Regions from separate parts of the Streptomyces sp. WAC04114 genome, predicted to be linked through region 3. Evidence: riboswitches for the same ligand, from Rfam matches in the RefSeq annotation. Region 3 holds a riboswitch; each other region holds the start of a gene.
The links. A riboswitch is a leader RNA that binds a small molecule or an ion and turns the genes downstream of it on or off. The one in region 3 is predicted to bind thiamine pyrophosphate.
Positions count from the first base shown of each region.

Region 1: linked by a shared signal. The riboswitch ahead of thiC (phosphomethylpyrimidine synthase ThiC) and the one ahead of K4G64_RS03270 (thiamine ABC transporter substrate binding subunit) in region 3 are both predicted to bind thiamine pyrophosphate.
Region 2: linked by a shared signal. The riboswitch ahead of thiO (glycine oxidase ThiO) and the one ahead of K4G64_RS03270 (thiamine ABC transporter substrate binding subunit) in region 3 are both predicted to bind thiamine pyrophosphate.

Region 1 is NZ_JAIGQA010000003.1:67,574-71,091, forward strand. Features, by position in the region: gene K4G64_RS02040 (SsgA family sporulation/cell division regulator) at 1-34, shown strand, start outside; gene K4G64_RS02045 (YibE/F family protein) at 186-1,883, opposite strand; TPP riboswitch at 1,956-2,145, shown strand; gene thiC (phosphomethylpyrimidine synthase ThiC) at 2,138-3,518, shown strand, end outside.
Region 2 is NZ_JAIGQA010000024.1:13,617-17,134, reverse strand. Features, by position in the region: gene K4G64_RS09800 (thiazole synthase) at 1-618, opposite strand, end outside; gene thiS (sulfur carrier protein ThiS) at 621-821, opposite strand; gene thiO (glycine oxidase ThiO) at 818-1,996, opposite strand; TPP riboswitch at 1,994-2,105, opposite strand; gene K4G64_RS09785 (hypothetical protein) at 2,158-2,508, shown strand; gene K4G64_RS09780 (NAD(P)/FAD-dependent oxidoreductase) at 2,541-3,518, shown strand, end outside.
Region 3 is NZ_JAIGQA010000005.1:85,069-88,586, forward strand. Features, by position in the region: gene rlmN (23S rRNA (adenine(2503)-C(2))-methyltransferase RlmN) at 22-1,128, shown strand; TPP riboswitch at 1,183-1,289, shown strand; gene K4G64_RS03270 (thiamine ABC transporter substrate binding subunit) at 1,414-2,451, shown strand; gene K4G64_RS03275 (iron ABC transporter permease) at 2,490-3,518, shown strand, end outside.

The DNA.
Region 1 (3,518 bases), on a different contig from region 3:
GGATCGCATCCTCGCCGAGCAGGGCGCTGGTTGAGACATGGGCCCGGCGGCACGGTGGAGTAACGCTTCACCGGATGCCGCCGAGCTGTGCAGGAACGCTTCTTCCTGCGATCTTCGTATGACCGGGCGATCCTCTTGCGGGCCGGGCGGCGGAGGACGGGGCGCCGTCGTCGGCCAAGGGGGCGTCAGCGCTTGCGGCGTCGGCCCCTGCCGGCGCGCGCGGGGACGGCAGATGCTTCCACGGCCGGCTCCGCGCCGGGGCGGTCGGCGGAGACCACCAGCGCCGCCAGAGCCGTGGTGACCGGCACCGAGGCGACCAGGCCGATCGAACCGACCAGCGTGCGCACGATCTCTTCCGCGACCAACTCGCTGTTGGCGACCGTCCCCACGCTGCTCTGCGCGATCGAGAACAGCAGCAGCAGCGGCAGTGCGGCACCCGCGTAGGCGAGGACGAGCGTGTTGACGACCGAGGCGATGTGATCGCGGCCGATCCGGATGCCCGCGCGGTAGAGCCCGCGCCAGCCCATCGAGGGGTTGGCCTCGTGCAGTTCCCAGACCGCCGAGGTCTGCGTGACCGTCACGTCGTCGAGCACGCCCAGCGAGCCGATGATGACGCCGGCGAGCAGCAGACCGCTCATGTCGATCGTCGGGTAGAGGCCGTGGATCAGGCCGGTGTTGTCGTCGGTGTTGCCGCTCAGGGCCGCCCAGTCGATGAACACCGAGCCCAGGATGCCGATCAGAAGCAGCGAGATCAGGGTGCCCAGCACGGCCACCGATGTCCTGGCGGACAGGCCGTGGCACAGATACAGAGCGATGAGCATGATGGCGCTGGCGCCCACCACGGCCACGACCAGTGGGTTCGAGCCCTGCAGGATCGCGGGCAGGATGAAGAAGTTCAGCACCATGAAGCTGATGGCCAGCGCGACCAGGGCCATGACGCCCCGCAGTCGTCCGACGACCACGACGGCGATCGCGAAGATGCCGGCGAGCAGCCCCATGGGCAGACGGCGGTTGATGTCGGTGACCGAGTACTGCAGGTCCTTCGGCGCCGAGGGCTCGTAGGCGACCACGACCTCCTGGCCCTCGTGCAGCTGGCGGGACTGGTCGGGCTGGACGATCTCGGTGAACGTACGGCCCTTGTCGTCGCCGCTGTCGACCCGGATCGTCGCCCGCTTGCAGGTGCCCTGCTCCTGCTGCACCGCTGAGGAACCCTCGGCGGTGGAGGTGTCGCCGGTCGGCGGGACGCCCGAAGCGCCGGCCTCCTTGCAGCTCACCTCGACCACCTTGGTGACCGTGGCGTCCTGGGTCTGCCGGTCGAAGCCGACGCCGGTGCGCTCGTGCGACGGAGCGCCGCCCGGCCACAGCACGGCGAGGCCGACCAGGACCGCCGCGGCGAACGGGATCAGGATCGCCGCGATGACCTTGCGCAGGTGCCGGGATACGGGCGTGGCCGGGCCGTGGCTGTGGGAGTGCCCGTGCCCGCCACCCGGGGCGGGACCGGGCCCGTGACCGTGTCCGTCGCCACCGCCGTGCCCGCGTCCGTCGCTTCCGCCCTGACCGTGCCCGCCACCTCCACGAGGTCCGGAGCCGTGCCCGTCACCGGGGCCCTGCCCACCGGCGGGGCCGCCAGGGCCGCTGTGGCCACCGGAGGGACCGGCACCCTGGCCGCCACCGGCGCCCGGCCCGTACTCACCACCGGGGCCCGAGCCGGGGCCGAAACCCGCGTCACGCCCGTACTCGAGCCCGGGGCTCCGCCCCCCGGTCGGCCCGTGTCCGGCCGGGGCGGCGAAATCATGGCCGTCACCGCGGCCGTTGCCGTTTCCGGTGCCGGACCGGCGGGGCGGTTCGGGCGGTGGGTAGGGGGGACGCTGCGTCGTGGTCACCGCCCGATCATCGCAAGAACGAGGGGGGCCCTCTGTTCACCGCGCCAGAATTGCCGCTAGCGTGGAGGCACCTTTTGTACACGCGGGAGCTCGGAGCACCGGGCTGAGAGGGCGCTGACCTCCGTCCCAGCGATGTTTCACATGAAACATCGCCGGACTCGAGTGATGTTTCACACGAAACGTCGCCGGACGGAAATCGCTGCGTCGACCGCCGAACCTGTTACCGGGTAATGCCGGCGTAGGGAGTAGGTCTCATGACCAGCAAGGACGCACGCACGCCTGCCTCCGTTCAGGACGAGAAGTCCGAGGAGGCCGGGAAGTCCATCGGCTGGCACAAGGCGTATGTCGAGGGCACCCGCCCCGACCTGCGCGTGCCGGTCCGTCAGGTGCACCTCACCAACGGCCAGTCGGTCACGCTGTACGACACGTCGGGCCCGTACACCGATCCGCTCGTCGACACCGACGTCCGCAGGGGCCTGTCGCCGCTGCGCGAGAACTGGATCATCGCCCGCGGCGACACCGAGGAGTATGCGGGCCGTCCCGTCCGCCCCGAGGACGACGGCATCAAGCACACCTCGCCCCGTGGCGGCCTCCGCAACCTGGACGCGGTCTTCCCCGGCCGGCCCCGCCAGCCGCGCCGCGGGAGGAACGGCGAGGCGGTCACCCAGCTCGCGTACGCCCGTCGCGGCGAGATCACGCCCGAGATGGAGTACGTCGCCATCCGGGAGAACGTGGCGCCGGAGGTAGTGCGGGACGAGATCGCCGCGGGCCGTGCCGTGCTGCCGGCCAACGTCAACCACCCGGAGATCGAGCCGATGATCATCGGCAAGCGGTTCCTGGTGAAGGTCAACGCCAACATCGGCAACTCGGCGGTGACGTCCTCCATCGAGGAAGAGGTCGAGAAGATGACCTGGGCGACCCGCTGGGGCGCCGACACGGTCATGGACCTGTCCACCGGCCGCAACATCCACACCACGCGCGAGTGGGTGCTGCGCAACTCCCCCGTCCCCATCGGCACCGTGCCGCTCTACCAGGCCCTGGAGAAGGTCGACGGCCGGGCGGAGGAGCTGACCTGGGACATCTACAAGGACACGGTCATCGAACAGGCCGAGCAGGGCGTGGACTACATGACGGTCCACGCGGGAGTGCGCCTGGCGTACGTGCCGCTGACGGCGAACCGCAAGACCGGCATCGTCTCCCGCGGCGGCTCGATCATGGCCGCCTGGTGCCTCGCACACCACAAGGAGTCGTTCCTGTACGAGAACTTCGAGGAGCTCTGCGAGATCCTCGCGGCCTACGACGTCACGTATTCGCTCGGCGACGGCCTCCGGCCCGGCTCGATCGCGGACGCCAACGACGAGGCGCAGTTCGCGGAGTTGAGGACGCTCGGGGAACTCAACCGGATCGCCAAGCGTTTCAACGTACAGACCATGATCGAGGGCCCGGGCCACGTCCCGATGCACAAGATCAAGGAGAACATCGACCTTCAGCAGGAGATCTGCGATGAAGCTCCGTTCTATACGCTCGGCCCGCTGACCACGGACGTCGCACCGGCGTACGACCACATCACCTCCGGCATCGGTGCCGCGATGATCGCCTGGTGGGGCACGGCGATGCTGTGTTACGTCACGCCCA
Region 2 (3,518 bases), on a different contig from region 3:
GAGCATCACACCCGCGCACCCCAGCTCCATCGCCAGCGCCGCGTCCGAGGCCGTACCCGCGCCCGCGTCGAGGATCACCGGCACGCGCGCGTGCTCCACGATCAGCTGGAAGTTGTGGGGGTTGCGGATCCCCAGGCCGGAGCCGATCGGCGACCCCAGCGGCATGATCGCAGCGCAGCCCACGTCCTCCAGCCTCCGGGCCAGCACCGGGTCGTCGTTGGTGTACGGCAGCACCGTGAACCCGTCGTCGACCAGGGTCTCGGCCGCCTCCAGTGTCTCGATCGGGTCCGGCAGCAGCGTGCGCTCGTCGGCGATGACCTCCAGCTTGACCAGGTCGGTGCCGAGGGCCTCGCGCGCCAGACGGGCCGTGAGGACGGCCTCGCCGGCGGTGAAGCAGCCCGCCGTGTTGGGCAGCACCCGGATACCGAGCCGGTCGAGGACGGACAGCACCGAGCCGTGCACCGAGGCGTTCACCCGGCGCATCGCGACGGTCGTCAGCTCCGTCCCCGAGGCGACGAGCGACCGCTCCAGCACATCCAGGCTGGGCGCTCCGCCCGTGCCCATGATCAGACGGGAGCTGAACGACGTACCACCGAGGGAGAACGGATCGTCGGCCATGGTCAGCCTCCTTGGACGGCGGTGAGGACTTCCACGCGGTCTCCCTCGGCCAGGGGCGTGGCGGGCCACTGCGTGCGCGGGACGACGGTCTCGTTGAGGGCGGCGGCCACGCCCGAGGGCGAGGCGGTGAGCGACCTCACGACGGTGTCGAGAGCCGTGCCGGGCCGGACGTCCCGGGGCTCCCCGTTGACGGAGATGTTCATGCGGGCTGCTCCGAGAGTGCGGTGGCGGGACTGAAGCGCTTCGGCGTGAAGGGGCGCGCCTCCTCGGGGAGTTCGCCCGTCGCCAGGACGTGCGCCATGGCGTCGCCGGTCACGGGTGTGAGCAGGACGCCGTTGCGGTAGTGGCCGGTGGCCAGCAGCAGCCCTTCCAGACCGGTCGGGCCCAGCAGCGGCGCGTTGTCGGGTGAGCCGGGCCGCAGCCCGGCCCGGGTCTCGGTGAGCGGCAGCTCGGTGATGCCCGGGACCAGTTCGTGCGCGTCCCGCAGCAGCTCGTACACGCCGCCCGCGGTCACGGTGGTGTCCCAGCCCAGCTCCTCGCTGGTCGCCCCGACGACGAGCTCGCCGCTCGCGCGCGGCACCAGGTAGACGTGGCTGCCGCGCACCACCGCGCGCACGGTCCGGTTCAGGAACGGCCCGTGCCGCCGCGGCATGGTCAGCCGCAGGACCTGCCCCTTCACCGGCCGCACGGGAGGCAGCACGTCCTGCGGAACGCCCGCGAGCCGCCCGCTGAGGCTGCCCCCAGCGAGCACCACCTGCCCGGCTGCCACCGCGCTCCCGTCGGCCAGGACGACACCCGTGGCCCGGTCCCGGACGACGGTCAGCCGCTCCGCCCACGTCCGGTGGAAGACCACGCCGGCCCGCTCGCACGCGGCGACCAGCGCCCCGGCCAGCCGCCGCGGGTCGATCTGGTGATCGCCGTCGACCCGCAGCCCGCCGCGCACGCCCGGCGCGAGCATCGGCTCCAGGCGTCGGCACTCGCGGCCCGACAGCCACTGCGACTCCAGCCCCGACTGCTGCTGCAGGGCGTGCAGTTCGCGCAGGTGGGCCCGGTCGTCGGCGTCCAGGGCCACGGCGAGCGTGCCGCAGCGGCGGTAGCCGAGGTCCTGGCCGGTCAGCTCGGTGAGCTCGGCGGCGAAGTCCGGGTAGCGGCGGGCCGAGACGAGGTTCAGGCCGAGCAGGGTCTGCTCGCCGTAGTGCAGTTCCGTGACGGCGGCCAGCATGCCGGCCGCCACCTGTGCGGCTCCGCCGCCGGGCTCGGGGTCCACGACGGCGGTGGTGAACCCGCGTTGCGCGGACCGCCAGGCCGTGACCAGGCCGATGATCCCGCCCCCGATGACGAGGACGTCCGACGGTGCGGACGTGGACGTAGGCGACATGGGCGTCCAGCCCCTCCCTTCGCCGGCATGACCCGGATCAGGTTCGTACGGTCGGAGGCCGCCAGCCTCCCTCTCAGCCCGGTGCGTCCGGGCTCCCGCGAGTGCTTTACGTTGGCCACCCTAGCCCGATGCCGTATCCCGCAGTAAGGGAGCCTCCGACCATGGCCCGATCCCTCGACGGTCTCGTCCTCGCCCCGGTCGCCGACCAGGCACCCGGTCAGGTGGGCACCCGCACCCGCTTCACCTACCACGAGCGGCAGGGCGAGATCTGGGCCGAGTACACGGGCGGCGACGTCGTACGCGGGCATCTCGTGGGTACCCGGAAGGGTGACCGGCTGGACTTCCGGTACGTCCAGCTCAAGCGGGACGGCACCACGTCCTCGGGGCACTGCGTCTCGACGGTCGTGGAGCTGCCCGACGGGCGGGTGCGGCTGGAGGAGACCTGGGAGTGGGAGTCCCAGCGGGGTGAGGGCACGAGCGTTGTGGAGCAGGTCACGGCGCATGAGCACTGACTGACAATTCGTCAGGTGTCTATGGTGATCAGGTGAGCGAGCAGACGCAGCAACCAGGTTCGTCCGCGCCGCGGCGCGTCGTCGTGGCGGGCGCGGGCATGGCCGGGGTGCAGACCGCCGTCGCCCTGCGCGAGCAGGGTTTCGCCGGGGACGTGATCCTGATCGGCGCCGAGCCCCACCAGCCCTACGACCGGCCCCCGTTGTCCAAGGCCGTCCTGCTCGGCAAGTCCGAGGGCTCCGCCTTCGACGTCGACTTCGAAGCCCTCGGCATCGAACTGCGGCTCGGCTGCGAGGTACTGGGCCTGCGCCCCGCCGCCCACGAGCTCGACACCGAGGACGGGCCCGTGCCCTACGACGTCCTGGTCGTGGCGACCGGCGCCGAACCGGTCCGGCTGCCGGGCGCGGAGGGCGTGCCCGGCGTGCACCTGCTGCGCACCCTGGACGACGCCGAGCGGCTGCGGCCGGTGCTGGCCCGCCGGCACGACATCGTGGTCGTCGGCGCGGGCTGGATCGGCGCGGAGTTCGCCACGGCCGCGCGCGAGGCGGGCTGCGCGGTGACCGTCCTCGAGGCCGCCGAACGGCCCCTCGCCGGGGCACTGCCCGCCGAGGTCGCCGCCCCGATGGCCGGCTGGTACGCCGACGCGGGCGCGGTCCTGCGGACGCACGCGCGCGTGGCGCACGTCGAGCCCGGCGCCGTTCTCCTCGACGACGGCTCGCGACTGCCCGCGGACGCGGTCGTCGTCGGCATCGGCGCCCGTCCCGCGACGGCCTGGCTGGCGGGCTCCGGGGTCGAGCTGGGCGCCCATCGCGAGATCGTGGCCGACGAGCACCTGCGCTCCAGCGCTGTGGACGTGTACGCGGTCGGCGACTGCGCCTCGTTCCCCTCCGGGCGCTACGGCGAGCGGCTGCTGGTCCACCACTGGGACAACGCCCTCCAGGGGCCGCGCACGGTGGCCCGGAACATTGTCGGCCGGGCCGCGGGGGAGGCGCCGGCGGTGTACGACCCGGTG
Region 3 (3,518 bases):
ATCTGCGACACTGGTACGGCCATGCCTAAGCCCGGAGAACTCACTTTCGTAGCCCCCCGCGGAGCCAAGAAGCCGCCGCGGCATCTTGCCGATCTCACTCCTGCCGAGCGCAAGGAGGCCGTCGCGGCTGTCGGGGAGAAGCCGTTTCGTGCCAAGCAGCTCTCGCAGCACTACTTCGCGCGGTACGCGCATGATCCGGAGCAGTGGACGGACATTCCGGCCGGTGCCCGGGGGAAGCTGCGGGAGGCGTTGCTGCCCGAGCTGATGACCGTCGTGCGGCATCTGTCGACCGACCAGGGCACCACCCGCAAGACCCTGTGGCGGCTGTTCGACGGGACGCTCGTCGAGTCCGTGCTGATGCGCTACCCGGACCGGGTGACCATGTGCATCAGCTCGCAGGCCGGATGCGGGATGAACTGCCCGTTCTGTGCGACCGGGCAGGCGGGACTGGACCGGAACCTGTCCACCGCCGAGATCGTGCACCAGATCGTGGACGGCATGCGGGCGCTGCGGGACGGGGAAGTGCCCGGAGGCCCGGCGCGGCTCAGCAACATCGTCTTCATGGGCATGGGCGAGCCGCTCGCCAACTACAACCGGGTCGCCGGCGCCATCCGGCGGCTCACCGACCCCGAGCCCGACGGTGTGGGCCTCTCCCAGCGCGGCATCACCGTCTCGACGGTCGGGCTCGTCCCGGCCATCCACCGGTTCTCCGACGAGGGCTTCAAGTGCCGCCTCGCCATCTCGCTGCACGCCCCCGACGACGAGCTGCGCGACACCCTCGTGCCGGTGAACACGCGCTGGAAGGTCCGCGAGGTGCTGGACGCCGGCTTCGAGTACAGCGCCAAGTCGGGGCGGCGGCTGTCCATCGAGTACGCGCTGATCCGGGACATCAACGACCAGGCCTGGCGTGGTGACCGGCTCGGCCGGATGCTCAAGGGCAGGCCCGTGCACGTCAACCTCATCCCGCTGAACCCGACGCCCGGGTCGAAGTGGACCGCCTCCCGGCCCGAGGACGAGAAGGCGTTCGTGGAGGCCATCGCCGCCCATGGTGTGCCGGTGACGATCCGGGACACCCGTGGTCAGGAGATCGACGGGGCGTGTGGTCAGCTCGCGGCCACCGAACGGTAGTCTGACTGTCGTAAGCACATCTGCATATGCGACACCTGCACCATCCACACCTGCATATTCCGACAGGGGAGCGCCACAGCGCTGAGAGTGCGGCACACGGCCGCAGACCCTCCGAACCTGGCCCAGGTCATTCTGGGTAGGGAGATCGGTCACCACTCGAGCTGTTGCGCCCTGCCCGGGACCACGGAAGTCCCGGGCAGGGCCGCGTCTTCTCCTGGTCACTCCAGGAGGAATCCAGTGAGCAACAACAAGAAGCGGCTGACAGCCGTCGTCGTCGGGCTCGGCATGGCCGGCGCGCTCGCCGCGTGCGGATCGTCCGACGGCGGTCAGGGGTCCGGTGACTCCAAGACCGTGACGCTCGTCAGCCACGACTCGTGGGCCGTTTCCAAGGACGTCATCGCGGCCTTCGAGAAGCAGTCCGGCTACAAGGTCGACGTCCTGAAGGACGGCGACGCCGGGCAGGCCGTGAACAAGGCCATCCTGACCAAGGACAACCCGCAGGGCGACGTCTTCTACGGCGTCGACAACACGCTGCTCTCGCGGGCACTCGACAACGGGCTGTTCCAGTCGTACGAGCCGAAGGGCTCCGACACGATCAAGCCCGAGTACCGCGTCGACCAGGACAAGCACCGGGTCACGCCCATCGACACCGGCGACATCTGCGTCAACTACGACAAGAAGTACTTCGCCGACCACGAGCTCGAGCCGCCGAAGAGCCTCGACGACCTGGTCGAGCCCCAGTACAAGAACCTGCTCGTGACCGAGAACGCCTCCGCCTCCTCGCCCGGCCTCGGCTTCCTGCTCGGCACCGCCGCGAAGTACGGGGACGACGGCTGGGAGGGCTACTGGAAGAAGCTCAAGGCCAATGGCGTGAAGGTCGTCGACGGCTGGGAGCAGGCCTACAACGAGGAGTTCTCCGGCTCCAGCAGCGGCAAGAAGGCCAAGGGCGACCGGCCGCTCGTCGTGTCGTACGCCTCCTCGCCGCCCGCCGAGGTGCTGTACACCAAGCCGAAGCCCACCACCGCCCCGACCGGCGTCGCCGAGGACACCTGCTTCCGGCAGGTCGAGTACGCGGGGCTGCTCGCCAACGCCGAGAACACCAAGGGCGGGAAGGCCCTCCTCGACTTCCTCGTCAGCAAGAGGTTCCAGGAGGACATGCCGCTCAACATGTTCGTGTACCCGGTGACCGAGGGCGCCCAGGTGCCGCCGGAGTTCGTGAAGTACGGCCCGCAGGCGAAGGACCCGGAGACCATGGACCCGGCGAAGATCGCCGAACACCGTGACCAGTGGGTCAAGTCGTGGACCTCACTCGTACTGAAGTAGCCGCCCGGCGGCGGGGCACGACGGCGCGGTTCGGCCTGCTGGCCGCGCCCGTCGTGTTCTTCGCGGTCTTCTTCGCCTACCCCGTCGCCGCGATCGTCGCGCGCGGCCTGAAGGCCGACGGCACCTGGCACCTCGCTCGGATCGGGGAAGTGCTCGCCCAGTCCGACGTCCGGCACGTCCTGTGGTTCACCACCTGGCAGGCGCTGGTCTCCACCGCCCTCACGCTGCTGGTCGCGCTCCCCGGCGCCTACGTCTTCGCACGCTTCGACTTCCCGGGCAAGCAGGTCCTGCGGGCGGTCGTCACCGTCCCGTTCGTGCTGCCGACGGTCGTCGTCGGTACGGCGTTCCTCGCGCTGGTCGGCCGGGGCGGGCTGCTCGACGAGCTGTGGGGCCTACGCCTGGACACCACGGTGTGGGCGATCCTGCTCGCGCACGTCTTCTTCAACTACGCGGTCGTCGTGCGGACCGTCGGCGGGCTCTGGGCGCAGCTCGACCCGCGGCAGGAGGAGGCCGCGCGGATGCTCGGGGCCTCCCAGATGCGGGCCTGGCGGCAGGTCACCCTGCCCGCCCTCGCCCCGGCCGTGGCCGCCGCCGCGCTGATGGTCTTCCTGTTCACCTTCACCAGCTTCGGTGTCGTGCAGATCCTCGGAGGGCCCACCTTCTCCACCCTGGAGGTGGAGATCTACCGGCAGACCTCGGAGATCTTCGACCTGTCGACCGCGGCCGTGCTGACGCTGATCCAGTTCGTCGCGGTGGGCGCGATCCTCGCCGTGCACGCCTGGACCGTGCGGCGGCGGGAGACCGCGCTGCGGCTCGTGGACGCGTCCGTGACCTCGCGCCGACCGCGCGGAGCGGGGCAGTGGGCGCTGCTGGGCGGGGTGCTGGTCACCGTCGGCGTGCTCCTGGTGCTGCCCCTCGCCGTGCTGGTGCAGCGGTCCCTGGACGCGCCGGGCTTCGGCTACTACCGGGCGTTGACCAGCGAGGACGGGGGAGTGTTCCTGGTTCCGCCGATCGAGGCGATCGGCAACTCCCTGTCGTACGCCGTCGCCGCCACGCTCATCGCCGTG